DNA from 3 places in the Mangrovibacter phragmitis genome. Region 2 is predicted to be linked to each of the others. Evidence: riboswitches for the same ligand, from Rfam matches in the RefSeq annotation. Region 2 holds a riboswitch; each other region holds the start of a gene.
The links. A riboswitch is a leader RNA that binds a small molecule or an ion and turns the genes downstream of it on or off. The one in region 2 is predicted to bind thiamine pyrophosphate.
Positions count from the first base shown of each region.

Region 1: another riboswitch for thiamine pyrophosphate. It lies ahead of thiB (thiamine ABC transporter substrate binding subunit); the one in region 2 lies ahead of thiM (hydroxyethylthiazole kinase).
Region 3: another riboswitch for thiamine pyrophosphate. It lies ahead of thiC (phosphomethylpyrimidine synthase ThiC); the one in region 2 lies ahead of thiM (hydroxyethylthiazole kinase).

Region 1 covers NZ_CP134782.1:4,715,662-4,725,807, reverse strand. The annotation lists gene araB (ribulokinase) at 1-924, opposite strand, end outside; gene araC (arabinose operon transcriptional regulator AraC) at 1,268-2,116, shown strand; gene MPHASIOC01_RS22790 (DedA family protein) at 2,230-3,000, shown strand; gene thiQ (thiamine ABC transporter ATP-binding protein ThiQ) at 2,997-3,698, opposite strand; gene thiP (thiamine/thiamine pyrophosphate ABC transporter permease ThiP) at 3,682-5,292, opposite strand; gene thiB (thiamine ABC transporter substrate binding subunit) at 5,268-6,251, opposite strand; TPP riboswitch at 6,283-6,381, opposite strand; gene sgrR (HTH-type transcriptional regulator SgrR) at 6,426-8,084, opposite strand; gene sgrT (glucose uptake inhibitor SgrT) at 8,171-8,353, shown strand; gene MPHASIOC01_RS22760 (MFS transporter) at 8,469-9,647, shown strand; gene leuD (3-isopropylmalate dehydratase small subunit) at 9,733-10,146, opposite strand, start outside.
Region 2 covers NZ_CP134782.1:2,424,526-2,434,671, forward strand. The annotation lists gene yegS (lipid kinase YegS) at 1-504, shown strand, start outside; gene fbaB (class I fructose-bisphosphate aldolase) at 578-1,630, opposite strand; gene MPHASIOC01_RS11750 (hypothetical protein) at 1,838-2,359, opposite strand; gene MPHASIOC01_RS11755 (nucleoside permease) at 2,667-3,944, shown strand; gene MPHASIOC01_RS11760 (ADP-ribosylglycohydrolase family protein) at 3,941-4,945, shown strand; gene MPHASIOC01_RS11765 (PfkB family carbohydrate kinase) at 4,942-5,898, shown strand; gene MPHASIOC01_RS11770 (GntR family transcriptional regulator) at 5,872-6,618, opposite strand; gene thiD (bifunctional hydroxymethylpyrimidine kinase/phosphomethylpyrimidine kinase) at 6,779-7,579, opposite strand; gene thiM (hydroxyethylthiazole kinase) at 7,576-8,364, opposite strand; TPP riboswitch at 8,398-8,494, opposite strand; gene MPHASIOC01_RS11785 (DUF4225 domain-containing protein) at 9,119-9,928, shown strand; gene MPHASIOC01_RS11790 (hypothetical protein) at 9,925-10,146, opposite strand, start outside.
Region 3 covers NZ_CP134782.1:5,413,301-5,423,446, reverse strand. The annotation lists gene rpoC (DNA-directed RNA polymerase subunit beta') at 1-2,717, shown strand, start outside; gene thiH (2-iminoacetate synthase ThiH) at 3,004-4,158, opposite strand; gene MPHASIOC01_RS25980 (thiazole synthase) at 4,155-4,937, opposite strand; gene thiS (sulfur carrier protein ThiS) at 4,939-5,139, opposite strand; gene MPHASIOC01_RS25970 (HesA/MoeB/ThiF family protein) at 5,123-5,878, opposite strand; gene thiE (thiamine phosphate synthase) at 5,871-6,506, opposite strand; gene thiC (phosphomethylpyrimidine synthase ThiC) at 6,506-8,401, opposite strand; TPP riboswitch at 8,495-8,604, opposite strand; gene MPHASIOC01_RS25955 (Rsd/AlgQ family anti-sigma factor) at 8,659-9,159, opposite strand; gene nudC (NAD(+) diphosphatase) at 9,331-10,104, shown strand.

The DNA.
Region 1 (10,146 bases), 2.3 Mb from region 2:
TACCGTGTGTTTGTCAGCAATCAGAATGTCGCAGGTAGAGGTCCCGATAACTTTCACCAGTGTATTGGCCTGTGCCCCTGCTCCTACCGCCCCCATATGGCAGTCAAACGCGCCACCGGAAACCACTACGGTTTGTGGTAACCCCAGGCGTTCAGCCCATTGGGCAGATAACGTGCCAACAGGAATATCGGCAGTCCAGGTATCAGTAAATAGTGGGTGAGGCAGGTGTTTATTGATGATGGGATCCAGCTCATCGAAGAAACTGGCAGGAGGCAACCCGCCCCAGCTTTCATGCCACAAGGATTTGTGCCCGGCGCTGCAGCGGCCACGACGAATAGCCTCAGGCCTGGTGGTATCGGAAAGTAAAGCAGGGATCCAGTCGCATAACTCAATCCATGAGGCGGCTGCTTTGGCGACGCTCTGATCCGCACGAGTTACATGCAGTATTTTGGCCCAGAACCATTCACTGGAATAAATCCCACCAATGTAGCGTGAGTAATCCTTATGGCCCGGTGCATGGCAAAGCCGTGTGATAGCTTCAGCCTCTTCAACAGCCGTGTGGTCTTTCCAGAGCACGAACATGGCGTTGGGGTTTTCAGCAAATTCAGGGTTCAACGCCAGAACGTTACCGTCTTTATCAATCGGCGCGGGTGTTGAGCCCGTGCTGTCAACGCCAATTCCGACAACGGAGTCCCGCTGTTCAGAAGATAAATTGGCCAGCACGGTTTTTAACGCTTTCTCCATTGATTCAATGTAATCAAGAGGGTGATGGCGGAACTGGTTTTCCGGGGCATTGCAATAGCGCCCTTCCTGCCAACGTGGATACCACTCCACACTGGTTGCCAGCTCGCTGCCTGTGACGGTATCGACTGCCAGTGCACGAACTGAATCGCTACCAAAATCGAGTCCCAGCGCTATAGCCATTTTTAATACTCCGTGGATCTGTAAAAAACATATCCAGAACATTAGTTTTCGTAGCTAAAAACAGTCAGGGTGTATTCGCTGATCTTATGGATAAAAATGCTATTAGTCTTCAAATTGTGACCGCACGCAAAAATTTGATGTGGATATTTCTGCCATGCTTATAGACACTTTGGTTATCTGCTAAATGAGTTGTTAATTAAGGTTTATTCGGGTAATAGTTGATCCGAAGCGGTTTTTGGCTGTTCAGTGCTTTCTTTATGGTTTCATAGGTTTACTGTTCTGTAGTAGAACAGTGAATATGGACAAATGGTTTCTCAACTCTTACGCAGGAGTCAAATTCGGTATGGCTGAAACACAAAATGATCCCCTGCTGCCAGGGTATTCATTTAACGCGCATCTGGTTGCCGGGTTAACCCCTATAGAGTCTGGGGGGCCGCTGGATTTCTTTATTGACCGTCCATTAGGTATGAAGGGGTTTATCCTGAACCTGACAGTCAAAGGTGAAGGCGTTATCAATAACAACCATCAGCAGTTTATTTGCAAACCGGGGGATATGTTGTTGTTTCCGCCGGGAGAAATTCACCACTATGGTCGCCACCCTGATTGCAGTGCCTGGTACCATCAATGGGTCTACTTCCGTCCCCGGGCATACTGGCTTGAGTGGCTGAACTGGCCGACAATTTTTGCGCATACCGGTTTTTACCGGCCAGATGAACAACATATTGAAGCGTTCTCTTCTCTGATTCAGCAGGTGATTGATGCGGGTCAGTCTCAGGGGCGTTATGCCGAACTACTGGCGATAAATTTGCTGGAACAATTATTGTTGAAGCGCATGGCGGCTATCAGTGAATCAATGAATCCACCTCTGGATAACCGGGTGCGTGAAGCCTGTCAGTATATCAGCGACCACTTGTCCGACAGCCAGTTTGATATTGCCGGTGTGGCGCAGCATGTGTGCCTTTCTCCCTCCCGGCTGTCACATTTGTTCCGCCAGCAATTGGGGGTGAGTGTGCTGAGCTGGCGGGAGGATCAGCGTATCAGCCAGGCGAAATTGTTGCTCAGTACCACGCGTATGCCTATCGCCAGTGTCGGGCGTAATGTCGGGTTTGAGGACCAGCTCTATTTTTCGCGTGTATTTAAAAAATGCACAGGCGCCAGCCCCAGTGAGTTTCGTGCCGGTTACGAGCAATAAGTGAGTGGGTAAGCCGTCTTTGTTACAACCTCTTAATGTTTCTCGGGGCAGGAATCTTGACCTAATGCTGCCTGCCCCGCAAAATCGCTGTTCGTAAGTCTGACGGACATTTTATGTACGCCTTTGTTGAACAGCTGATAGCCCATTCACTTACCTTCGCACTGGTCATTGTGCTGATGGTCGCTTTTTTTGAATCTCTTGCTCTGGTTGGATTGTTGCTGCCTGGTACGGTCTTTATGGCGGCACTTGGCGCGCTAATCGGCAGTGGTAACTTGCCGTTCTGGTGGGCGTGGGGTGTGGGGATTATTGGTTGCCTGGCCGGGGACTGGGTCTCATTCTGGATTGGCTGGCGCTTTAAACGGCCCCTGCGTAACTGGTCATTTCTGAAAAAATATAAAACGCTGGTGGATAAAACAGAGATGGCATTACACCGGCATAGTACTGTAACTATCTTAATTGGCCGTTTTGTGGGGCCAACACGCCCTCTGGTGCCGATGCTTGCTGGTATGCTGGGGTTGCCTGTTTCCCGTTTTGCCAGAGCCAATATTCCCGGGTGCCTGTTCTGGCCGCCAGTTTATTTTCTGCCGGGTATCCTGGCAGGAGCGGCAATTGATATTCCCACAGGTGAGAATACTGGGCATTTTCAGTGGTTATTGCTGGTTGCAGCGGTTGTAACCTGGCTTGCATTATGGCTGAACTGGCGTTTATGGCGCAGTGAGCGTAAACCATCTGGCGAGATCCCTGAAGGCCGGTTACCGCGGGAGCGGTTAATGTGGCTTGCGCCCCTGGCATCGGTTTGCTGCCTGGCGCTGGTGTTTCTGTTGGTTCGCCACCCCCTGATGCCGGTTTATGCCCGCATCTTGCACCAGGTTATTTTCGGCTAGTTTTGGGAAATCCCCAGTAACCCGGCGGCAGGAGACGAACCGTCGCTCAGCGACTGAGTTGGCCCATCCCAGACAATTCGGCCATCAGCCACTACCAGGCTGCGTGGTGTAATGCGTGCAGCATCATCCAGGTTATGTGAAACCATCATCAGCGTGATTTTCTGGCTCTCACAAACTGATTCCACCAGCGCCAGCATTTCCTGGCGCAATGCCGGATCCAGAGCAGAGAAAGGTTCATCCAGCAGCAGAACTGGCTGAGCACGCAACAAACAACGGGCCAGAGCAGCGCGCTGGCGTTGCCCGCCAGATAATTGCGCTGGCAGTCGGTCCAGTAGATCACTAATTGCCATTTTGTGGGCAATCTCTTCCAGTGCTGTTTTTTGTGCTGTTGTGAGTTTCATTCCCGGGTGCAGCCCCAGGCCAATATTTTGCCGGATGGTGAGGTGGCTGAATAAGTTGTTGTCCTGAAACAGCATAGAGACCGGGCGGTGCGCTGGCGGCGTCCGGGTATGGTTTTGCTGGTTAAGGGTGATAGTGCCACTGTCTGGTCTGAGAAAACCAGCAATCAGACTCAATAACGTACTTTTCCCGGCCCCGCTGGGGCCCAGCACGGCAACGCGTTCGCCCGCAGCCAGTGTTACGTTAAAACGCATAGGCAGGTGCTGGTAAATCCAGGTGACGTCAGTGAGGGTTAGCATGGTGTTTAGCGGTATTCTCTATCAAAGTGAACAGCAAGAAGCAGAGTAACAGCATCAGCATAGCGGTAACCGCACCATCATTACTCCGGTAGGCCCCTATTTGTTGGTAGAGGTAAAAAGGCAGGGTGCGAAAATCGTCACTGCCAAACAAAGCGACAACACCAAAATCCCCCAGTGATAATACGCAGGCAAAAGCCAGGGCCTGAGCACAGGGGCGTTTCAGTGCCCGTAATTCCACCCAACGAAGGCGGTTAATACCCCTGATATCCAGGTGCTGGCAGAGCCGGTTATATCGGCTGGCAATATCATAAAATGGGCTTTCCAGCACTTTCATGGCATAGGGGATTGCCATCAATGCATTAGTAAAAATCACAATACCATCAGCCCGTTCAGGTAACCCGGTTGTGCTGTTTAATAGTAAGAAAAAACCTGTAGCCAGCACGATTCCGGGCATGGCGAGAATCAGTAAGCCACTCAGCTCCATGGCTTGTGCCGGGCGTTGATGCTGACGCAAACGGAGCTCCCGGCTGCTCCACAGCAGCATTGTGGTCAGGCATAAGCACACAATGCCTGCCGCACAGGCAATGCGAACCGAGGTGAGTAGCGCAGACCACAACGCTGGCTGGTGAAAAATAACCATCGGGTTGTTGACCAGCCCGTCTGCAATAACGGCCATAAGTGGTGGCAACAGTAGCAGTAATGCCAGAATGATCACCGCGCTATCCAGTACCCGGGCTGCCAGGTTGTCCTGTGGATCCCGCCAGGTTGCATTCTGGCTCTCTCCGGGAGAAAAAGCCTGAGTCATTTTTTGGCTCAATAAGACAAGGCCAAAACAGCACAACATCTGGATCAGTGCCAGGCAGGCGGCTTTGGCGGGATCAAAATCAAAACTCAGTGCCTGGTAAATAGCCAGCTCAATGGTTGTAGCTTGTGGGCCGCCACCCAATGCCAGTACCGTGGCAAAACTGGCGAAACACAGCATAAAGATGAGTGCGCCTGCTGGAAATATCTGGCGTTGCATCCAGGGCCACTCTACCAGGCGGAAAAAGTACCAGCCGCGCATATTCAGTTGTGCGGCAAGTAGTCGCTGTTCAACAGGGATATTTTCCAAAGACTGGAGCAGCAAACGCGTGGCTAAAGGCAGATTAAAAAAGACATGGGCCAGCAAAATACCCTGCAGCCCATAAGGCGTGAATGACCACTTCAGACCTGACAATTCAAAAACAGTGCTTAACCAGCCTTCGCGGCCATACACACTCAGAATCCCAAAGACGGCTACCAGGACGGGCAAAACCAGTGTCATGGCACATAAACGCAGTAAGAGTTGCCGGCCTGGGAAACGACGACGGTAGAGTGCTCGCGCCAGTAATATTGCAGGGAGAACAGACAGCAAGGCAGACAAAGAAGCCTGGAAGAACGAAAACCTCACCACATGCCACAACCATGGGTCGTGTAGCAGTGCGCTGTAGTCTGTCTGTGGCGCATGTAGCCATAAAGCGCCAAAAGCCGCCAGAGCGACAATGCAAATCGCTCCGGCGGCTATCAGGCCGGGCCATAACCAGCCCGGAATTAATGGCTGACGGCTTGCTGCCATTGGCTAATCCATGCTGCCCGGTTTTGTTCTACCTGTTCAGGCGTAAACACCAGGCTGGTGGTGGGTTTAACCAGTTGATTAAAGGCTTCCGGAACCGCTACATGGCTTACCGGATACATCCAGTTGCCAGTGGGGATTGTTTTTTGGAACGCATCAGAAACCATAAACTGCATAAACTGCTTCGCCAGTTCCGGGTGCGGACTGTTGGCAAGGCGGGCAGCGACTTCCACCTGCATATACTGCCCTTCGCTGAAACCTGCGGCCGCATAATTATCTTTTTTCTCTTCAATAATGTGATACGCAGGTGATGTGGTGTAACTCAGAACCAGGTCGCTCTCACCCTTGAGGAATAGCCCATAAGCTTCACTCCAGCCTTTGGTTACTGTCACTGTCTTTTTAGCCAGTTTTTGCCAGGCTTCCGGTGCCTTGTCGCCGTAGACCTTTTGCATCCACAGCAACAGCCCCAGGCCAGGTGTACTGGTTCGTGGGTCTTCATAAATCACTTTCCACTGCTGTGGGCTTTCAACCAGTTCTTTCAGGCTGTGTGGTGGGTTGTGCAGTTTGTTCTTGTCGTAGACAAATGCAAAATAACCATAATCAAAAGGGATAAATGTATCGTCTGACCAGCCGCCAGGTAAGGCCAACGGTGGCAGGGTGATATCTGCTTTGGCAAACAGCCCGGTGCGACGGGCGGCAGTTATCAGGTTATTATCAAGACCCAGGACAATGTCTGCTTTGCTTTTTTTCCCTTCCATACGCACGCGGTTGAGCAGTGATACGCCGTCTTCCAGCGCAACATATTTCAAATCGCAACCACATTGTGCTTCAAAGGCTTTCTTGATTGCCGGGCCAGGGCCCCAGTCAGCAGAAAATGAGTCGTAGGTATAAACGGTGAGAGTAGGTTTAGCGAGGACAGGCGCAGCGGCCAGTACCAGTAGAGCCAGTAATTTTTTTAACACTTTGCACTCCTGAAAAAGGGTGGCAAAGGATTTTGAGAACGGCCTCAAATCCCTTCGCCGGCGTTATCCGGATCAGGTTCGACGGGTATTATCTCAGCGCCTGGTATCCAGGGCACCCCGTTGAGAACGGCTCATTGTAATGATTTGCCTGGCATTATTAAAGAACATGTTGGGTTAGTTTTCTGGTGGCGCAAACCAGGCGGATTTGAAGTCGAACCACCCCAGCGTATTCATCCGCAACCCCCGCATGCTGCGCTGCCCCTGAATAGTGAGCCAGTGGTGAATCAGTGGCAGTATATGTTGTTGTTCGACACACTGGCGTGCCCACCGGGCCGCATTCAGCTCGCCTGTGCGCCATTGCTGGTGGGCTTCTTTCATGGCGATACCCAACCCTTTGCTCAGCAGGGGAATTTCGTACAGATGAGCAAAGACCGAGTAATCCAGCGGCAGTGTGAAATTGGCGCTGTTAAGCCAAATATCGCTGTGCACATCGCCATTAAACCAGTCGTTATAGCTGATTTCCTGTATCACCAGGTGGATGCCGTGTTGTGCCAGGCGTTTACTGATAATGTCGCTCAGTGTGCGGTGTTCTATGTGGTCGGCATAAAATGTGAGCGTAAGGCTGGTCAGGCCTTCTGGTTTGCCACACTCCGTGCTGGCTGGAGTGTGGTGCCAGCGGGGCAGTAAACCCCAGGCTGGAAACCACAGGCGATGATATTGAGGGCCGCTGTCAGCCAGAATATTTACGGGTGAAAGTACCTGGCTCAGCCATGCTCTTACATGCGGGTTTGCGCCATGTTTTGAGCGCTGGTCAAACAACAGGTAATAGCAGCCTTCTTCCAGGCGGCTTTCTTCGGCTTTTTCACTCTGGCTGCCATCTTCGAGAAATACACCACAGCTCATGTCTTCACCGATTTCGGGCAACACCCAAATATTGACTTCATCAATCAGCGCGCGGAAGCCAAAGTAGTCATCAAATGCCTGAATACTGAGCTGGCTGGTATTATTGCGTGTAACAGAATAAGGCCCTGTTCCGGTTGGATGGGTGGCGAAATGCGGCAATGACTCCCATTCCCGGGGCAAAATCATCGCGGAAACCCCCGCCATCAACCAGGGCAGCCAGTTATCAGGCTCGTGAAGTATGATATCCAGCGTCCAGTTGGTCGGCGAGGATATACGGGCAATATGCTCATACAAAGGTTGCTGGTTAACCCGGTTCAGTGAATACAGTACATCGGCCATTTCGAGTTCACGCCCGTGGTGAAAATGTACTCCGGGACGTAAAAAAAAGCGCCAGTGGCAAGGTGATAATTGCTGCCAGTGGTGAGCAATGTCTGCTTCCAGTTCCCCATTTTCCTCATTTATTCGCGTCAGCCCATTGAATATTTGCCGCACAATATGAGTTTCGGAACGGCGCAGTGGTGTGCCGGGTAATAAATTCAGCAGTGGGCGATAATAAAGAACCCGCAGAATATGGCGCCCCTGGCGGAAGCTGCGCCCCAGGTGTGAGAGCAACATCTTTTTGACTTCATCTTTATCGCCAACGATTTGTACCAGTTGGTCAACCCTGTCCTGCTCCAGTAAGTCTTCCGCCCGCTGTTGCTGAAGAGATAAACCCGTATAGATAAATGCCAGCTGTGAACGTTTGCCGCGCCCGGCCTCTGCTTCCCATGTCAGCCAGCCTTTTGCCTGCATGGCATTGAGCAGAGTACGCATATGGCGCCGCGAGCAATTGAGCAGGGTGGAAAGATCATGCAGCGTTGTGGACTGAGGCTGGCCGTCACAACATTGCCATAACCGGATGAACTGCTGCTGCAAGCGTGTTGATGCCATAAAAGAGGAACTCCGGACGAAAACTCATCAATTTATCTTTCCCTATATTACGCCAATACTGTTTCGTGATGAAAGCGAGGTGACTTATGAAGCGTTCCTTTGCAGAGCAGTTTTATTTGGCTTTTTTTACTGCAACACGGCGTGTTTCTGGTTCATGGCTGGCCTGCCTTGACCCTCAACAGCGTGTGCAGATGCTTGATGAACTCATGCAGTGGCAGTGTTCGTATCCTTGTGTTTGGCACAGACATCATCGTTCTCATCAAGTGTGACTGAGTATTGGTGCTTTTAACCAACCAGCGGCAATCGTGCTGCTGGTTTTTTTCGTTTAAAATCTACCCGGCTATGGGCGTTTTGTTCACAGGAAATAATAAAAGGACCTATGAGATGCATTGGCTGATTACGCAGGGAAGGCATTTAAACTCGGTATTACTGGCGTTTATGGCTGTCGCGTTCATGCTGGGGGTGGCAGGCGCGCTGCAGGCACCCACACTGAGCTTGTTTCTGAGCAAAGAAGTAGGGGTGACCTCATTCTGGGTCGGCCTGTTTTACACAGTCAATGCTGTGGCAGGTATTGCGGTCAGCATGATTCTGGCAAAACGTTCAGACCGGACGGGCGATCGCCGTAAACTCATTATTTTCTGTTGTCTGATGGCCGTCGCCAACAGTCTGGTTTTCGCCTTCAATCGCCATTACCTCACGCTGATAACCCTTGGTGTCTTTCTTGCCGCGCTGGCCAATACCACCATGCCACAAATTTTTGCTCTGGCGCGCGAATACGCGGATAACTCAGCCAGAGAAGTGGTGATGTTTAGTTCTATTATGCGTGCCCAGCTTTCACTGGCCTGGGTGATAGGACCGCCGTTGTCATTTATGCTGGCGTTGAAATTTGGTTTTACCACCATGTTTTTATCTGCCGCGGGTATTTTTGTTGTTGGAGCATTACTGGTGACATTTTGCCTGCCTTCTGTCCCCCGGGTATTTGGCCCGGAGAACCAGGCCGTTGCGGCCGTCAGTGGCTGGAAAAACCCCAATGTGCGGCGGTTATTTATAGCTTCTATGCTGATGTGGACCTGCAACACGATGTATATCATTGACATGCCGTTATGGATAACCAGTGTTCTTGGGTTGCCCGAAGCACTGGCTGGTGCATTAATGGGGACGGCGGCGGGTCTTGAAATACCGGCAATGATCCTTGCTGGCATGGTTGTAAAGCGTATTGGTAAACGCCGGATGATGGTGCTCGCTGTTGCTGCCGGGGTGGTATTCTATGGCGGGTTATTGCTGTTCCCTACACGTAATGCTTTGATTGTATTGCAACTGTTTAACGCGATTTTTATCGGGATTGTGGCAGGTATCGGTATGCTCTGGTTTCAGGATCTGATGCCCGGGAAAGCGGGGTCCGCCACTACCCTGTTCACTAACAGTATTTCTACCGGTGTGATCCTCGCAGGGGTATTACAGGGTTCACTGGCGCAGCAGTTTGGCCACGGGAGTGTCTACTGGGGTATTCTGGTGTTGAGTATTCTGGCCCTGGGACTGACCTGCCGGGTAAAAGATGTGTGAGCGGTTGTGCCGGGTTACAGGCAGGCAATGGCACCATCAACCATCAGGAGCCATTGCCTGTATTACTGTTTATAACCTGTAAGGCTTAACGCATAAACGCAGGCTGGTTAGTTTCGTAAGCCGCGATAGCATCTTCATGCTGTAACGTCAGGCCAATGCTGTCCAGCCCGTTCAGCATGCAATGACGGCGGAAACCATCAATGCTGAATGACCAGGTTTTATCACCCGCCTGAACAGTTTGCGCTTCCAAATCCACTGTGAATGTCATGCCCGGGTTTTCCTGCACCATGGTGAACAGGGTATCGACATCCTGCTCACTCAGGGCAACGGGCAACAGTTGGTTGTTGAATGAGTTGCCATAAAAGATATCGGCGAAGCTCGGGGCAATAACAACTTTGAAGCCGTAATCGGTCAGTGCCCAGGGCGCATGTTCACGGGACGAACCGCAACCAAAGTTCTCACGAGCCAGCAGAATAGACGCGCCCTTATAAACCGGTTT
Region 2 (10,146 bases):
CGCTGCTTTATTAATATGGCATCTGGCGGGTTTGGTACCAAAGTGACTAATGATACTCCGGAAACCATGAAAGCTACGTTTGGCGGCGTGTCCTACCTGATCCATGGGATCCTGCGGCTGGATAAACTGTCTCCGGACCATTGTGAAATTCGTAGTGGTGATTTTATCTGGGAAGGGGACGCCCTGATTGTGGGGATAGGCAATGGCCGCCAGGCCGGGGGTGGGCAGTTGCTTTGCCCCGGTGCGTTGATTAACGATGGAATGCTTAACCTGCGTATTTTTACCGGAGAGTCTTTAGTTCCCACGCTACTCAGTACCCTGGCGCGCAGTGAAGATGAAGAACACATGATAGAGGCCAGTGGCAGTTGGTTTGAGATTCGGGCTGAACACACTATGACATTCAACCTGGATGGTGAGCCCATTAGTGGCAACCAGTTCTCACTGGTTGTAAAGCCGGGCGCTGTTTTCTGCCGCCTGCCTCCGGACTGCCCGTTACTGAAATAACACCCTCCCGCCCCGGTATCTTACCGGGGCGCTTTCAACAATATCACCTGTTCCGTTTTTGCGTGTGAGCAACTCAGGCGATAGTGACCTGTTTACTGAGGTAAACATCCTGTACGGCATTAATCAGTTTTACCCCGTCTGCCATAGATTTTTTGAACGCCTTGCGCCCAAGGATCAGCCCCATGCCACCAGCGCGTTTGTTAATCACGGCAGTACGCACAGCATCAGCTAAGTCTGTTTCTCCACCTGCTGCACCCCCTGAGTTAATTAACCCGGCACGGCCCATATAACAATTTGCCAGTTGGTAACGCACCAGGTCTATGGGGTTTTCCGTAGTGAGTTTGCTGTAGACACGCTCGTCGGTGTAACCGAAGTTAACAGCTTTATAGCCGCCATTATTTTCTGCCATTTTCTGCTTAACAATGTCGGCGCCAATCGTCGCTGCGATGTGGTTTGCCTGGCCGGTAAGGTCGGCGCTGGCATGGTAATCCACACCATCTTTTTTGAAAGCAGGGTTACGCAAATACGCCCACAGCACTGTTACCATCCCCAGTTCATGTGCCCGTTCGAATGCCGCTGAGATCTCCTCTATCTGGCGGCGGGACTCTTCTGAACCAAAGTAAATCGTAGCGCCTACCGCAACAGCCCCCAGGTTAAATGCCTGCTCTACGCTGGCATACAGAGTCTGGTCATAAGTCGTTGGGTAGCTCAGGGTTTCGTTATGGTTCAGTTTCATCAGAAACGGAATACGGTGGGCATAACGGCGGGAAACCGCAGCCAGCACGCCATAAGTCGAAGCTACGCAGTTACAACCCGCTTCAATCGCCAGTTCAACAATGTTTTTCGGGTCAAAATAGAGAGGATTGGCGGCAAATGATGCACCAGCAGAATGTTCAATCCCCTGGTCAACCGGCAGTATCGACAAGTACCCGGTACCAGCCAGGCGGCCTGTGTTATAGAGAGTCTGCATGTTACGCAGTACAGCAGGTGAGCGGTTGTTGTCCACCATAACCCGGTCCACATAATCAGGCCCGGGCAGGTAGAGCTGTTCGGCGGAAATTGTCATACAACGGTGTTGCAACAGGCTATCGGCGTCTTTTCCAAGAAACTGAATAATATCGGTCATCATACACTCCATTATTTGCCTCTGTTTGCCAGCGAATAATGCCCTGAAGCTATCAGGCTCACCGGAGTTTACCGCGCAGAGTTCGCATAAACTCCGGGTAGCAGCCTGAGCCCGGCTATTATTCACTGAGAAATATAACCGTAGCAGATTTTTGGTGAAGCCCCTTGTGTAAAAATGACATCCAGTAACTTGCTGTTAGCCCTGGTTTCAGGGAGAAAATGTCACTGGCTGATGGCGAAAAGAAAAGTAGTTACGGCTGAAAAATGAATAGGGATTACGGCTGTTGACCTGAAACTCGCGTTTCTCGGCAAAAAGTGCGGTGAGCTTGTCATAAATGCCAAAACGCAAGGCCTCCGAACAGAGTTCTGTTATTTTTTCTGGCGTAAAATTCCCGGTCATCGGGCCGATGAAACTCTGCACTGGCAGCCCGGTTTTACGGCACAATTGTGCGCCAAAGGCATCATTTCCCCCATCACCCGAATAGCAGGTTAGTGTACGAATGATGGCATTTTGGTACAGCGGATAGCGTGTTTTGAGCAGCAGGCTCAGTTCCTCTGCGGAAACATGGCGTACATCATCGCCAAATCTGCCATTCTGAAAACCTGCCACCACCATGCTACCTGTTTTGCCCACCAGACACCCGTGGGCGACCACATTCAGCCGCTGTTTCCCTTCCCACTCATCATTGAAGGTGTACATACCATTCATTAATAAATCGAGATTTTTCATTTTCTTCCTCTGAAAAAGGAAGACAGTATCGGGGTTCAGACTTTCAGGGAAAAATCGTTTTTACCAGGGGTATTAACACTATTATTTACGATTAATACCAGTTATCCCCTTCCGCGAAACCCGCCGGGTGTCATACCCGTTGGCACTGTGTTTCCACGGTAGCAACACACTTTACACCCCCCCGTCAGGGCCGGTTGGTGTACAGCAAAACTGTTACATTGATCAAGTAATCACCACAAAGGTATTTTAAAGGTATTATTGAATGGTATTTTAAAGGAGTACCTTACCTGACATGAAGGATTAAACAATGAAAACGAAAGTCCAACTGTCATTCATGATGTTTGTTGAATGGTTTATCTGGGGCGCGTGGTTTGTGCCGTTGTGGTTGTGGCTCAGTAAAAGCGGCTTTACTGCTGGTGAAATTGGCTGGTCATATGCCTGTACTGCTATTGCTGCAATCCTCTCGCCTATCCTGGTTGGCTCACTGACCGACCGCTTCTTCGCAGCACAGAAAGTGCTGGCAGTATTGATGTTTGCCGGTGCTGTACTGATGTACTTCGCTGCACAGCAAACCCAGTTCAGTCACTTCTTCCCGTTGCTGCTGGCCTATTCCCTGACTTATATGCCCACCATCGCACTGACCAACAGTATCGCTTTTGCCAACGTGGATGACGTTGAGGCCAACTTTCCACGTATCCGGGTGATGGGCACCATTGGTTGGATAGCCTCCGGACTGGCGTGCGGTTTTCTGCCCCAGATGCTGGGCTATAGCGACATTTCAGATACCAATATTCCCCTACTGATGACAGCGGGAAGCTCCGCATTGCTCGGAGTTTTTGCCTTATTCCTGCCGAATACACCGCCAAAGAGTACCGGCAAGCTGGATTTCAAAGTCATGCTCGGGCTGGATGCACTGATTCTTCTGCGTGACAAAAACTTTCTGGTGTTCTTCTTCTGCTCATTCCTGTTCGCAATGCCGCTGGCGTTTTACTACATCTTCGCCAACGGTTATCTCACAGAAGCAGGCATGAAAAACGCCACTGGCTGGATGACGCTCGGCCAGTTCTCAGAAATCTTCTTTATGCTGGCGCTGCCATTCTTCATCAAACGCTTTGGTATTAAGAAGGTCTTACTGTTGGGCCTTATCACTGCGGCTATTCGCTATGGTTTCTTTGTCTACGGTGGTGCAGAACACTATTTTACCTACGCCCTGCTGTTCCTTGGCATTTTGTTACACGGTGTGAGTTATGACTTCTACTACGTAACGGCATACATCTATGTGGACAAAAAATCGCCGGTACATATGCGCACTGCCGCACAGGGTTTGATTACGCTGTGTTGCCAGGGCTTTGGCAGCCTGCTGGGTTACCGCCTGGGTGGTGTGATGATGGAGAAAATGTTCGCCCTGAATCCGCCAGTAAATGGGCAAACCTTCAACTGGGCCGGGATGTGGACATTTGGCGGCGTCATGATTGCCATAATAGCCTTACTATTTATGCTGTTTTTCCGCGAATCGGATAAAGAGATCACCGCAATTGAGGTGGTTGATGGCGATAACGCGCTGACACAAGGGGAAGTGAAATGAAACATGAACGTGTTCTCGGTGCTCTTTATGGGCAGGCGTTAGGGGATGCGATGGGTATGCCGTCTGAGCTGTGGCCAAGAAAGCGCGTTAAAGCGCACTTTGGCTGGATAGACCGTTTTTTACCGGGCCCCGCAGAGAACAATGCCGCCTGCTATTTTAACCAGGCTGAGTTTACTGACGACACCTCCATGGCGCTTTGCCTGGCTGATGCCATTATCGAATGTGACGGGCAAATCAATGCCGATGTCATCGGCAAGCATATTTTGCGCTGGGCAGAATCCTTCGACGCCTTTAACAAAAATGTATTAGGCCCAACCTCTAAAATTGCACTTAACGCCATTCGTGACGGAAAACCGGTGAGCGAACTGGAGAACAACGGTGTGACCAACGGCGCAGCAATGCGCGCTTCACCATTGGGTTGCCTGTTACCGGCCACCCATCTGGCACAGTTTGTTGACCAGGTGGCGCTGGCCTCCAGCCCAACGCATAAATCTGACCTGGCGATTGCCGGTGCAGTGGTAGTTGCCTGGGCGATTTCCCGCGCGATTGACGGCGAGCGTTGGCAAAGCATTGTTGATGCCCTGCCCGGTATCGCCCGTTATGCGCAGGAAGCCAAACCAACTACTTTCAGCCCATCACTGGCGGCCCGCCTGGAACTGGCACTCAAAACCGTCCGCGAAGCAGACGGCACAGAATCCGCCAGCGAGCAGGTTTATCAGTTAGTTGGTGCCGGTACCAGCACCATCGAATCCGTTCCGGCCGCCATTGCGATGGTGGAGCTGGCCGGTACCGACCCGAACCGCTGTGCAATTTTATGCGCCAACCTGGGCGGCGATACAGACACCATTGGGGCAATGGCAACCGCCATTTGCGGCGCGTTGCACGGGGTCCAGGCGATTAACCCATCCTTCAAATCAGAACTCGACGCCGTTAATCAGCCCAATTTCACCAGGTACTGCGATGCACTGTTGCGCTATCGGGAGCAAAGGGAGGATGTATGAATTCAGGTTTTGCCCACCAGATTGAAACATTACGCGCCATTCGACCGCTCACGGTACTGGGCGCGGCCGTGATTGACGTGATTGCAGACGCCTGGGCTTTGCCGTGGAGCGGTTGCGATATTGAGCTAAAACAGCAAGGGGTTAATATTGGTGGCTGTGCACTGAATATCGCCATCGCCCTGAAACGGCTGGGTATTGCCGCGCAAAACGCCCTGCCCGTGGGGCACGGCGTGTGGGCCGATATCATTCGCAACGCAATGGCAAAGCAGAGTCTTCATAGCGTGGTAGACGCTGAAACGGGTGATAACGGTTGGTGCCTGGCACTTGTTGAGCCGGACGGCGAACGTACATTTATGTCCTTCAGTGGCGTAGAAAACCAGTGGCAACCAGCGTGGCTGGCTAAACTCGATGTGCCCCCAGGCAGCCTCGTCTATCTTTCCGGCTATCAGTTGGTATCGCCGTGCGGTGAACTGTTGACGAACTGGCTGGAGGGGTTGCCGGAGGTAACCGCGTTTATTGATTTCGGCCCGCGTCTTGCTGATATCTCTGATGCGCTGATGGCACGGATTATGGCCTGCCGCCCCGTGGTGTCTCTGAACCGCCAGGAGGCGCAGATTGCCGCCGGGCGGCTGGGCGTGGCAGAGGAACAATTGGGAGAGGTATGGCAGCAACGGTTTGCCAGTGCATTGATTGTTCGCCATGACAAAGAGGGAGCCACCTGGTATGACGGTACTGAATCAGGTTATGTCCCGGCATTTCAGGCGACTGTTGTGGATACTATCGGCGCAGGCGACAGCCATGCCGGAGGAACGCTGGCGGGCCTTGCCGCGGGTTGGTCTCTGGCTGATTCAGTCAGGCTTGGCAACGCAGTGGCCGCCTGGGTTGTCAGCCATCGTGGCGGGGACTGCGCTCCGACGCGTGAGGAGTTACTCCTCGCACACAAAAACGTATAGATCGCTGCGGCAGTAGCTGATGCTGTACTCAACCGGCCGGTGTTGCTGGTCAAGCGCCACTTGCTTAATCACCAGCACCGGTATTTTGTCATCCATACTGATATGTTCCTGAAATTCGCTGTCCGGCATGCGGGCGCTGACGCGTGAGCGGGTGCGCTGAGGGAAAATATTCTGGCTGCGAAAATAGTCATACAACGAAATACCAATCGCATCGGGGTCATGGATTAACCCCGCCGGCACCCAGGACTCCTCAATTGAGACAGCATCTTCATCAACATAGCGAATACGCTTAAGCAAAAAAACATCGCTTTGCGGCGCAACCGACAACTGGCTGGCTACCTCTTCCGGGCATTTCACCACCCGCTTATTGACCCACAGAGTATTCGGTTTCTTACCACGCAACACCACCTGCTGAGAAAAACCGCGCGCCTCTTTCAGGGAATATTCAAATATATTATTGATTTGCGTACCATAACCACGAGCACGGGTCACCACGCCCTCTTCTTCCAGCGCCTGCATCGCTTTGCGTACTGTGATTCGCGACACCCCGGTTAACTGGCTCAGGTCACGCTCACCCGGCAGGATATTTCCGTGCTCCAGCAGGCCACTGCGCACCGCGTTTTTGACCGTTTCGGCAAATTTAAGGTACAGCGGCGTGTTATCGGGCGCGGCAATCCGTTCATTAAGGTGGGCAATTAACCGGGTATGCGCTTGTTCCATCTCTGTTTTTCTCTGGCCGGGGTTTCCTGCCAGTATACCCTAAATAATGCGAATTGCAGGAAGGTTGCAAGGCAGTACCCCCGGCAGCTTATATTAAGTATCTACCGGGGTGAGGTGCAGCTAACGCACCTGCAAGTTGCAACATGACAGATATATACGGCTACCACCACTCATGAAAATGGTGAACCGGCCCAATCCCGTGCCCTACTTCCAGAGTATCCGCTTGCGCCAGCGCAGCGGAGAGCCAGTTTTTAGCCTGCTGCACCGTATCTGCCCAGGTACTATGCCGTGGGCGTAACGCTGCAAGGGCGGCAGAGAGTGTGCAGCCTGTGCCATGGGTGTTTTTAGTCTGCACGCGCGGTGCAGTAAAACGCCATTCACCATCACGGGTAAAGAGCCAGTCCGGGCTTTCAACATCATTCAAATGCCCCCCTTTCATGAGCACTGCGCCGCACCCCATTGCCAGTAGCGCCTGCCCCTGCGCTTTCATTTCACCTTCAGTTTGCGCAGATGGCGCATCTAACAGTGCTGCGGCTTCTGGCAGGTTTGGGGTGATAAGCGCCACCTGCGGCAGCAATTTTTTACGCAGTGTATCAACGGCAGAGGCTGAAAGAAGCGGGTCGCCACTTTTGGCCAGCATCACCGTATCGAGAACGACGTTGTGGTTCTGATAGCGCCGCAGTTGCTCTGCAACCGCCTCCACAATGTCAGTCTCTGCCAGCATGCCAATTTTCGTGGAGTCGATACGCACATCGCTAAGCACTGAATCCAGTTGTGCGGCGACAAAATCCGGCTCAATGCGGTAGACCGACTGCACGCCGCGTGTATTTTGCGCCACCAGCGCAGTGATAACCGAACACCCGTAAGCTCCCAGCGCAGAAAAGGTTTTTAAATCGGCCTGGATGCCTGCCCCACCACTGGGGTCCGTTCCGGCGATTGTCAGTGCATTAACTCTTCTCATGCCAGAGCCCCTTCATTGAGGTTCCACAAGGCATCCAGCATGGCAGGAACAAAACTGCCCGGGCCCCGGCTTGCTGCAACAGCGAGCTCCCCGGCACAAGACATAATCCGGCACGCGCCAGCGACATTCACCAGCCTGTCACCCGGTAACGCGCAACTGGCGGCAACCACAGCAGAAAGCGCACACCCGGTGCCCACAACATACGTCATCAACACATCGCCTCCGGGGACAGCCAGAGTGCGTTCACCATCGGTGACATAATCCACCTCACCTGTCACCGCGACAACAGCCCCGGAACTCCGGGCAAGACGCACGGCGGCATCTATTGCCTGCTCTGCTGGCTGCAACGAATCCACTCCGCGCCCGCCTGTACCGCTACCTGCCAGCGCCATAATTTCGGAGGCATTGCCCCGTATCGCTGCCGGGCGTAATTCGCATGCCTGATGGGCAAATGTGGTACGCAACTGCAACGCACCCACCGCAACCGGATCCAGCGCCCAGGGTTTACCCGCGTTATTGGCTGCATGAATCGCTGCCATCATGCCTGCAGCTCGCGGTGTGGTGAGTGTGCCAACATTAATCAGTAAGGCATCTGCCAGGGCCGCGAATTGTGCGGCTTCCTGCTCGTCCGGCACCATCGCGGGGGACGCACGCAAAGCAAGCAAGGTATTGGCAGTAAAGGTTTGTACCACGTCATTGGTCAGGCAATGGACCAGTGGGCGGTGAGTACGGAAGTGTTGTAAAACGGTGGCGGCTTGATTGCCGCACAGCAGGTCAGGTTGCATTTCAGGCTCCTGTCCGGCGTGAAGAAGCGATACCGGACAGGTATCTGACTTCCCTACGCTGGCATTATCCAGATCAGGTAATACGGGTATTTCTCAGCCCATCTATGATGGGGCACCCCGAGTCAAATAAAACAAAATCAAAAGCTTGCGATTAATGCTCCTCATTAATCCCTGATCAGGATAGTAATGCCAGCGGGAAGTCTTGTAAACGGTAAAAGCGGCCCTTTTGGGCCATGTGTGACAGGATGAGTGACAGTTTGTATGGCACAAGAAACCATCCATTATTACGGCATAACGGTTTTTGAGCAACTTGAAAATCTGTTCCTTGACCCGCTACTCACTGCGTTAGACGAATACGGAATACCCACTCAGATCTCGACCCAGCTCAAGAACCTTATTTTGCCATCAGAACATCTTTCGGGCTCTATCTCACAGAGTAGAACAGCTCCCACTGACTGGCTTTGAGAAAACCTTAATGCGTTGGGCTGTGTCTGAAATGTAGCTTAATCTAATCCGCTGGCCCTCTGTTTATGGCTGAGTTTTTTTTCTAACGCCTTCAAACCGTCCGTTTCTCGCTCATATCTCAGGAACACAGACGCAGAATAGACCAAAAGTTACTGTGCCACCCGTACACTCTCCGCAGCTACTTTATTCGTTCATGTCTTACTTAAGTGGTTTCTTATAAAATCTTTTTTTGTTGTCTTCGACCTTATTGCACGTAAAATGACCAGACATATTCATGAAAGGAGTCTTTATGGATATCGCGCTGCTCAACAGGGGCTGGAACAGAACATGGTCTGATACAATGGTGAATCTGGAAGCCCGGAAACTCGTCGAAACAGCAAACCGGCTGTCAGCATTCTATTTGCAAGATGGCCTAACACGTATCAAGTTTATCGAAGAGATAAAACAGGTCGTAGAAAAGGAGTTCGAGGCAGCACGGCGAGCTAAAACAGATGAAGAATGCATCGTATGCATCAAAAATCTGCGTGTCGAAACGGATAATCTGCACGAACAAGAACGTCTGTTAAGAACCAGAGCCGCACAGCTTTACGCGAAGGTCGAGTTTGTTAAGGAAAATAATAAAATCGTCGGTTATGTTATATCCGCTGTAAATGTGGTGCTATCAGGCGTGGTTCTCTTTGGTGGCTTTATGATGTTATCCACTATGGGGCCGATTGGTATGCTGGCTGGGGCAGTTCTGATTGCCGATGGAATGAACGGATTAACGAAAGAAGTGCTCAACTTTGATCAGCCAGCAGGACATAAACCCTCGCAAGGTATCATTGCTGACTCCGCGATGCATACGGCCCAGTTCATGGGATTTAATCCTAACACGGGCCTGGCTCTCTATAATGGTGTTACTCTTGGCGCCAGTCTATACAGCATTGCTGGACTAGCTCGAAAAACTGGAGCCTGGAGATTATTCCGCTGGCTTCCACACGATTACTATCGCAAAGTCAGCACAATGAGCACTCCTAAGCTAACAATGAAGATTGTCGGTTATGGCGTTAAAGCAAAAGTGATTTTCGACCTATTGACAACAGAAAATGGAACCCGTTAATCCTTGATAGTTTTTCGGTAACGCCATGATTTATAGGAAATTACCGGCGGCTGTGCGAAGGACATAATGGCAACCCCAAAGATCATCGCCAGCCCCCATGCTACTGCTCTATCAGGTGAGCTGAAGACGATAAGTAGCAGCAGGATAAAGGTACACACAACCACCACTCCCGCCAAGGTAACAAATCGTCTAGCGAGGTCATTTATGGCCTCTCCAGG
Region 3 (10,146 bases), 2.8 Mb from region 2:
ACGTTGTACTGGGTCTCTACTACATGACCCGTGACAAAATCAACGCTATGGGCGAAGGCATGGTTCTTACCGGGCCGAAAGAAGCTGAACGCTTATACCGTTCAGGCCAGGCTGAGCTGCATGCGCGCGTAAAAGTACGTATCACAGAATATGAAAAAGACGAGCAGGGTGAATATGTGGCGAAAACCGCATTGAAAGATACCACTGTTGGTCGTGCAATTCTGTGGATGATCGTACCTCAGGGTCTTCCGTTCACTATCGTGAACCAACCGCTGGGTAAAAAAGCGATCTCCAAAATGCTGAACACCTGTTACCGCATTCTGGGCCTGAAACCGACGGTTATTTTTGCTGACCAGATCATGTATACCGGTTTTGCGTATGCAGCACGTTCTGGTGCATCTGTTGGTATCGACGATATGGTTATTCCGGCGAAAAAAGCCGAAATCATCACCGAAGCCGAAGCAGAAGTGGCAGAAATCCAGGAACAGTTCCAGTCTGGTCTGGTAACGGCGGGCGAACGTTACAACAAAGTCATCGATATTTGGGCTGCGGCGAATGACCGCGTTTCCAAAGCGATGATGGATAACCTGCAAACTGAAACCGTTATTAACCGTAAAGGTGAAGAAGAGCAGCAGGTTTCCTTTAACAGCATCTATATGATGGCCGACTCAGGGGCGCGTGGTTCTGCGGCTCAGATTCGTCAGCTGGCTGGTATGCGTGGTCTGATGGCGAAGCCAGATGGCTCCATCATCGAAACGCCAATTACCGCGAACTTCCGTGAAGGTCTGAACGTACTCCAGTACTTCATTTCAACCCACGGTGCTCGTAAAGGTCTGGCGGATACTGCACTGAAAACAGCAAACTCCGGTTACCTGACTCGTCGTCTGGTTGACGTCGCACAGGACCTGGTTGTGACTGAAGATGACTGTGGTACCTTAGACGGCATCATGATGACGCCGGTTATCGAAGGTGGTGATGTTAAAGAACCACTGCGTGACCGCGTACTGGGTCGTGTAACGGCTGAAGACGTTCTGAAACCGGGTACCGCAGATATTCTGGTTCCGCGTAACACGCTGCTCAATGAACAGTGGTGTGACCTGCTGGAAGTGAATTCGGTAGACAGCCTGAAAGTACGTTCTGTTGTAACCTGTGACACCGATTTTGGTGTGTGTGCTCACTGCTATGGTCGTGACCTGGCGCGTGGTCATATCATCAACAAAGGTGAAGCCATTGGGGTTATCGCAGCACAGTCTATCGGTGAACCTGGTACTCAGCTGACCATGCGTACCTTCCACATCGGTGGTGCTGCATCTCGTGCGGCTGCTGAATCCAGCATCCAGGTGAAAAACAAAGGTAGCATCAAGCTGAGCAACGCGAAGTCCGTTGTGAACTCCAGCGGTAAACTGGTTATTACTTCTCGTAATACCGAGCTGAAGTTGATCGACGAATTCGGTCGTACTAAAGAAAGCTATAAAGTGCCTTACGGTTCTGTGCTGACCAAAAATGATGGCGAACCGGTAGCAGCGGGCGAAACTGTTGCTAACTGGGATCCGCACACCATGCCGGTTATTACCGAAGTTCCGGGCTTTATTCGCTTTACCGACATGATCGATGGCCAAACCATTACTCGTCAAACTGATGAACTGACTGGGTTGTCCTCTATCGTGGTTCTGGACTCTGCAGAGCGTACTGCGGGTGGTAAAGATTTGCGTCCGGCGCTGAAGATCGTTGATGCCAACGGTGATGATGTCCTGATCCCTGGTACTGATATGCCTGCGCAGTACTTCCTGCCGGGTAAAGCTATCGTTCAGTTGGATGACGGCGTTCAGATTAGCTCTGGTGACACACTGGCGCGTCTGCCGCAGGAATCTGGCGGTACGAAAGATATTACCGGTGGTCTGCCGCGCGTTGCTGACTTGTTCGAAGCACGTCGTCCGAAAGAGCCTGCGATCCTTGCTGAAATCAGCGGTGTGGTTTCCTTCGGTAAAGAAACCAAAGGCAAACGTCGCCTGGTTATCACCCCACTGGATGGTGAAAACGCCTACGAAGAGATGATTCCTAAATGGCGTCAGCTCAACGTGTTTGAAGGTGAACGTGTTGAACGTGGTGACGTGATTTCCGATGGTCCGGAATCTGCACATGACATTCTGCGTCTGCGTGGTGTTCAGGCTGTAACGCGTTACATCGTTAACGAAGTGCAGGACGTATACCGTCTGCAAGGCGTTAAGATCAACGATAAACACATCGAAGTTATCGTTCGTCAGATGCTGCGTAAAGCAACCATCATGAATGCAGGCAGCTCTGACTTCCTGGAAGGCGAGCAGGTAGAGTACTCTCGCGTGAAAATCGCGAACCGCCAGTTGGAAGACGAAGGCAAAGTTAGCGCAACGTTCATGCGCGACCTGCTGGGTATTACCAAAGCGTCTCTGGCAACTGAGTCCTTCATCTCTGCTGCATCGTTCCAGGAAACGACGCGTGTTCTTACCGAAGCCGCTGTTGCGGGTAAACGTGATGAACTGCGTGGTCTGAAAGAGAACGTCATCGTAGGTCGTTTGATTCCGGCTGGTACTGGTTATGCTTACCACCAGGATCGTATCCGCCGCCGTGCTGCGGGCGAAACACCTGCTGCTGCGCCGCAGATCAGTGCTGAAGAAGCTTCTGCCAACCTGGCAGAGCTGCTGAATGCTGGCCTGGGCGGAAACAACGATAACGATTAATCGTTATCTCTCGCTGATAAAACCGCGTCTTCGGGCGCGGTTTTTTTTGCTATTAGGGCATCCCACCAAAAGTGCTTTCCTCCCGATGCCCCTGGTAATTGCGGGTATTTGTGTATTGTTTGTGCCAGGCAACAAATTGATGGTAAAGCAGGAAGGCGGGGTGACCGATGGAGAGGGGAAGTGGCCACCCCGGGCAACGTATGTTCGCTGCCGGAGTGACCATATCGTTATTCCCTGAGTTTGCTCAATGCCCGTTTTTCAGGGCCGGAAGCAGGGTTCCAGTGATTTACTGATTTGTTGAAAATGCCGGGCTCGTTTGCGGTCCTCTTCCCAAAAAACTGTCCCAGTCTTTCCATACTGGCTGTAACCCTGCCTCAGTCAGTGCTTTGGCAACCATATCCGGTGTACGGTTGTCATGAGGCGAAAATTGCTCCAGCTCGGGCTGGTGGTCTGCATAGCCTCCCGGTTGTGTGCTGGAAAATGCGCTGACATGGGTAATTGCCAGTGGGACAACATGGTCACGAAACCACGGGGATTCCCGGGTTGACAGTGATAACTCCAGTTCAGGGGAGAATAAGCGGAAAGCACAAATAACCTGAAGTAGCTGCTTTTCATCCATGATTGATGCTGGAGCTATTCCTCCCGCACATGGGCGTAAGCGGGGAAAAGATACAGAAAACCGGCTCTGCCAGTAATGCTGTTGTAACCAGAGCAGGTGTTCTGCCACCATAAAGCAATCCACCCGCCAGTTATCCGACAACCCAATCAACGCTCCCAGGCCAATTCGGTCAATACCCGCTTTGCCAAGCCGGTCCGGGGTATCGAGCCGCCAGAAGAAATCCTGCTTTTTACCGCGCAAATGGTGCTGAGCATACATTGCTTCATGGTAGGTTTCCTGGTAAACCATAACGCCATCCAGCCCCAACTGCTTGAGCTCCGCATACTCGTCTTCACTCATTGGCTGCACTTCCATTTGCACAGAACTAAAGTGGGCACGAATAGCAGGCAGGTATTGACGAAAGTAGTCCATACCCACTTTTCTCTGATGCTCGCCAGTCACCAGTAACAGATTTTCAAACCCAAGCTGGCGTATGGCTTCACATTCACGTTCGATTTCCTCGCCATCGAGCGTCTTACGCTTAATGTGATTACTCATTGAGAAACCACAATAAGTACAATCGTTTGCACATAAATTTGACAGGTATAACGGAACATAAAAGTTAACCGTATTACCAAAGCGCTGGCGGGTTAAACGTTGAGCCATTCCGGCCATTGGCTCCAGGTATTCTGCGGCGGCAGGAGACAGCAGTGCCATCATATCTTCCGGCCCGCGTTTTTCCCGGCATAATGCTCTCTGCACATCATCTTTGGTCTTACTGTTGATGCTAAGTGCAATGTCATCCCAGTCCAGAGTGCGCCAGTAATCACTAAAATGGCTCATCCGTTCACCTCCGCACTGGCATTCAGAAATGCCGTCAGTGGGCTGGAAGCGCTGGCGGTCATCCGTTGTTCCCCATACCCGGCACTGGCTGCCAGTACTCCGGCCTCGACGGCCAGCCGGAAAGCCTGTGCCATTCTGACCGGGTCGCCTGCTGTAGCGATAGCGGTGTTAACTAATACGCCATCGGCCCCCAACTCAAGCGCGGCAGTGGCATGCCCGGGCGTACCGATCCCGGCATCAACAATCACCGGAACGCCAGCCTGCTCAATAATGATTTCCAGCATCGCCTGGGTTTGTAACCCGCGATTAGAACCAATCGGCGCGCCCAAAGGCATAACGGCAGCACAACCAGCCTCTTCCAGATGGCGGCATAAGACCGGGTCTGCGCCACAGTAAGGCAGCACGATAAAGCCATCTTTAACCAGTAAGCGGGCGGCCTGGAGTGTGGCGATGGGGTCTGGCATCAGGTAACGGCTGTCCGGGTGAATTTCCAGTTTCACCCAGTTGGTACCTAGTGCTTCACGCGCAAGCTGTGCGGCAAAGACCGCTTCATCTGCCGTTTTGGCTCCCGATGTGTTGGGTAATAGTTGCACGCCAGCAGCCTGGAGCGGTTGCAGTAAATCGTCCCGGTGCTGGCGGAAATCAACCCGCTTTAGCGCCAGTGTGACCAGTTGGGTACCACTGGCGATAATGGCCTGTTGCATTAACATTGGTGAAGCAAATTTCCCAGTACCCGTAAGCAGGTGAGAATCAAACGTTTTATCAGCAATACGTAACATGTCAGCCTCCGGCAATGACTTCAAACAGCAACAGGTCATCGCCTGGCTGTAGAATGTGGGTATCCCAGTTTTCGCGTGGCAGGATTGTCTGGTTAAGCGCCAGTGCAGTGCCTGGCTTTAACTGGTTGAAAATGGACAATAACTGCACAACCGTGGTGTTTTCAGCGCAATTTACTGGATGGTCATTAAACTGAATTTGCATGTTGCCCTCCACACACCGGGCAGTGAGGCGATGGCTGAAGCCGGATGGTACGCCAAAGATTGGTTTTGGCATCAAACAGTGACAGAGTCCCGGCCTGGTTGGTGACTCCTGCCAGCCACTTCAGTGCTTCCAGCGCCTGGCTGACACCCAGTAACCCAACAACAGGTCCCAGTACACCAGCAGTACGGCAGTTTCGCTCTGGCTCGAGCTCGTCAGGCCATAAACAACGGTAACAACCCTGTTGCCATGGTGGAGACAGCACCATCATTTGCCCGCCAAACCCAACGGCACTGGCGGTGATAAATGGCTTGTTCAGTGCCACACAGGCTGCATTGATTGCCTGGCGGGTTGGCATATTGTCACTGCAATCAAGCACCAGGTCGGCATCAGCCAGCACACTGGTTAGCATCTCCGGTGTAAGGTACTGGTCGATGGAGGTTAGCGTGACAGACGGGTTGACCTGAGCCAGTTTTTCAACGGCCACATGTGCCTTAATGCGGCCAAGATCCTGCTGTGTGTACAGTGTCTGGCGATGCAGGTTACTGATATGAACGACATCGCCGTCAGCAAGAATTAACTGGCCTACCCCGGCTCCTGCCAGGTAATGAGCGGCTGGTGAGCCCAGTCCGCCTAATCCAACAATTGCGACACAAGACTTGCTCAGAGCCTGCTGACCGTCGAGGCCCACTTCATCCAGCAGTAAATGGCGGCTGTAACGCATGAAATCCTGATCATTCATCGCCATTCCCCGCTAAATTAAGTAATGCTCTGGTTGCAGCCTGCCAGTCTTGCGCCTGTGTAATGGCGCTTACCACGGCAATGCTGCCCACCCCGGTAGCCAGTACCTCAGGTGCCCGCGCCAGGCTTATTCCACCTATTGCTACTGTTGGGTAACCTTGTAGGCGGTGAACGTGAGAAGCCAGTTGTTGCAGGCCTTGTGGCTCGGAAGGCATTTGCTTGGTTTGTGTGGGGAAAATATGCCCCAGAGCAATGTAAGAGGGGCGCACAGACAGTGCCCGGTCGATTTCAGCGTCATCATGAGTGGAAACGCCCAGGCGTAACCGTGCATCACAAATTGCGCCCAGGTTTGCGGTATCCAGGTCTTCCTGGCCCAGATGTACTCCCCAGGCCCGGTGCTTAATGGCCAGCCGCCAGTAATCGTTGATAAACAGCCGGGCTTCATAGCGCTGTCCAAGATGAATAGCCTGGATAATATCCTGCTCAACTTCATTCTCAGGCTTATCTTTGATACGAATCTGGAGCGTTTTCACCCCCAGAGCCAGCAGGCGTTCCAGCCAGGTAATGCTGTCAACAACGGGGTATAACCCCAACCTGACCGGTACAGGTGGGAAATCAGGTTGGTAAATCATGCCTGCTCCTTGCGAAGATAAATCTCTCCGCCGCGTGCGCGGAAATCCTGCGCCATGTTTTCCATGCCTTCCGCGCGTTGTTTTGCCGCGTAATCACGCACATCCTGGGTGATTTTCATGGAACAAAATTTTGGCCCGCACATAGAACAGAAGTGCGCCACTTTGCCAGATTCCTGAGGCAGGGTTTCATCGTGGTAAGCTCGTGCGGTGAACGGGTCGAGGGCCAGGTTGAACTGGTCTTCCCAACGGAACTCAAAACGGGCTTTGGACATAGCGTTATCACGAATCTGCGCACCAGGATGACCTTTGGCAAGGTCGGCAGCATGAGCGGCAATTTTATAGGTAATAAGCCCTTGTTTTACGTCTTCTTTATTGGGAAGCCCAAGGTGCTCTTTTGGTGTGACATAACACAGCATGGCACAGCCGAACCAGCCAATCATGGCTGCGCCAATCCCTGATGTGAAGTGATCATAACCCGGTGCGATATCCGTGGTCAGTGGACCAAGGGTATAAAACGGTGCTTCATGGCAGTGCTCCAGCTCTTCTGTCATATTGCGCTGAATCATCTGCATCGGCACATGCCCGGGACCTTCAATCATCACCTGCACGTCATATTCCCAGGCGATTTTGGTCAGTTCGCCAAGCGTATGTAATTCTGAGAATTGTGCCTCATCGTTCGCATCCTGAATGGAGCCGGGACGCAGGCCATCACCCAAAGAAAGAGCAACGTCATAGGCTGCACAGATTTCACAAATCTCACGGAAATGCTGATACAGGAAGTTTTCCTGATGATGGGAGAGGCACCATTTAGCCATAATCGAACCACCACGAGAAACAATCCCGGTGAGGCGGTCTGCGGTCATTGGCACATAACGTAACAGTACTCCGGCATGGATAGTGAAGTAGTCCACGCCTTGCTCAGCCTGTTCAAGTAATGTGTCACGGAATAGCGGCCAGGTCAGGTCTTCCGCAATACCATTGACCTTTTCCAGCGCCTGATAAATTGGAACAGTACCAATGGGAACCGGGCTGTTGCGCAGGATCCACTCACGGGTTTCATGAATATAGCGGCCCGTTGATAAGTCCATTACTGTGTCGGCACCCCAGCGTGTTGACCACACCAGTTTTTCCACTTCTTCTTCAATGGAAGAACTGACCGCCGAGTTACCGATATTGGCATTTACTTTAACCAGAAAGTTACGACCAATAATCATCGGTTCAGATTCGGGGTGGTTAATGTTTGCCGGAATAATTGCACGTCCGGCAGCGACTTCATCACGAACAAACTCGGGGGTGATATTTTCAGGGAGATGGGCGCCAAAGCTGTGCCCCGGGTGCTGGTGGCGTAACACGCTATCGCGAATCCGTTCGCGGCCCATATTTTCCCGCAGTGCAATAAACTCCATCTCCGGGGTGATAATTCCTTTACGGGCGTAGTGTAATTGTGTAACGCAATGCCCTTTTATGGCCCTGCGTGGCGGCTGAACGCCCTTGAAACGTAATTCTTCCAGCCCTTCGTCTTCCTGGCGTGCCAGCGTCCAGGACGATGAACTGTTGCGCAGTTGCTGGGTATCTTCGCGGGCATCAATCCAGGGCTGGCGGCATTTGGGCAGTCCCTGAAGTACATCAATTGACTTGTCCGGGTCGCCATAAGGACCGGAAGTGTCATAAACCGGTATTGGGTCATTTGGCGTTAGTTCAGGGTTTTCCCGTGTACCGCCAGTCACGGTTGGGCTCATTTGTATTTCACGCATGGGCACCTGAATATCCGGGCGGCTGCCAGCCAGATATACCCGTTTTGATGCAGGGAAAGCAGAGCCTTCCAGAGTATTGATAAATTGCTGAGCAGCATCGCGTTGCTCACGGCGGGTTGGTGTTTTTTGTACGGACATAGCGCATTCCAGTTTGTTGGTCAGGAAGTGGCTTGTCAGAACGACGGACAGGAGTAGCAAAGACGCAATAACGCCAGAAAATAAGCGTAATGCAGGGAGAGTACTCTTGTTCCCTTCGCAGGTCTTAACCTGATCAGGTTCCGCGGATCCCGAATTAACGGTCTCAGCCCGTGTTTTCACACTGGGCACTCCGACAAGAAAAACATCGCTTTCGCGATAATGTATTAGGACTAACTTACTCGTTCACAGAATAAAACTCAAGCAGGGCGGGATGTGGCGTTGTCCGGTTCGGTATTCTGTAAATCGTTTTTACACAGCTGGATAAGCAGCTTGTCTTCAAGGGTAAAACGCGCTTCAAGTGCTTCACCTATCCCGGATAAAGCCTGCTGAAACTCCTGCCAGTTATCGTGATCAATGGCGGTTTCCAGACTGGTATCGTAAAAATGCATAATAGACTGCGTATTGGCTTCTAACCGGGGATAGAGCTGTGCGACAGATTTTGCGGTACTGGTCCCTTCCACCTCTCGAATGATGCGCTCATAAAGACTAAAGTGGCATGCTGAGAGGTAGTCCACCAGACCCTGGCAAAAATCGTCCAGCGCTTTTTCATCAATGGCGGAATGGGCGCTTTTTTTAGGCTTGAGCCCGACTAACCGGTAATAAGCAATCAGCAGTTGCCTGCGGGTATTCAGCCAACTGTCAACTAATGTATTACTACCACCAACACGGGCTGTCAGATCTTCCAGTTGGTTTAGCATGTTTGAGCATCTCCATGAGTTATATACTCGTCATGCTTCAATTTGCAGGTACCTAAGCAGTGCTTGCCTGCAACTCGAATTATTTTGAGTATCAGATAAAACTCTGAACCATCTGAATGTAGCTATTATGTAAACCAACATGCCAGTGACACAGAGGTTGTGCAAGAAAATATGAAATACATTGTAGAAAAAACCGATGAAGGCTGGTGGGTTGTCAGCCATGAGCAAAAATTATGGCTGCCGCAAGGGGAGTTACCCTGCGGGCGTGCGGAGCAGTACCAGTTGGATGGTTTACCGGCAATGCAAATTGGTTTATGGGATTCCCTTCCAGTCTGGCTGGTTCAACATAACTTCCCTACAGGAATGGCTTCTGTCAGGCAACTTCTCGACAAAGAAAGTGGGCTGTTTCAGTTAGCCGGCCGGGGTGTCCAACTGGCTGAGTTTTACCGTTCTCACAAGTATTGTGGCTATTGTGGCGCAGAAATGTACCCCAGCAAAACTGAATGGGCGATGTTGTGCAGCCACTGCCACGAGCGTTATTACCCGCAAATTGCGCCCTGCATTATCGTGGCGATTCGCCGCGATGACCATATTTTGCTGGCACGCCATAACCGGCACAAAAACGGAGTCTACACCGTACTGGCGGGTTTCGTGGAGGTAGGAGAAACGCTCGAGCAGGCTGTAGCCCGTGAAGTTATGGAAGAAAGCAGCATTCGCGTGAAAAATTTGCGTTATATCAGTTCTCAGCCCTGGCCTTTCCCACAATCGTTGATGATGGCATACATGGCGGATTACCACAGTGGTGATATCAAAATCGACCCGTCAGAGCTACTTGATGCTAACTGGTATCGCTATGACCAGCTTCCTCTGCTCCCACCTCCGGGGACTATCGCACGGCGGTTAATAGAAGATACTGTTGCCTTATGTCGGGCTGAGTATGAATAACATGGTACACTCAGCACCCTATTTCTATTGTTTTCTCTACCC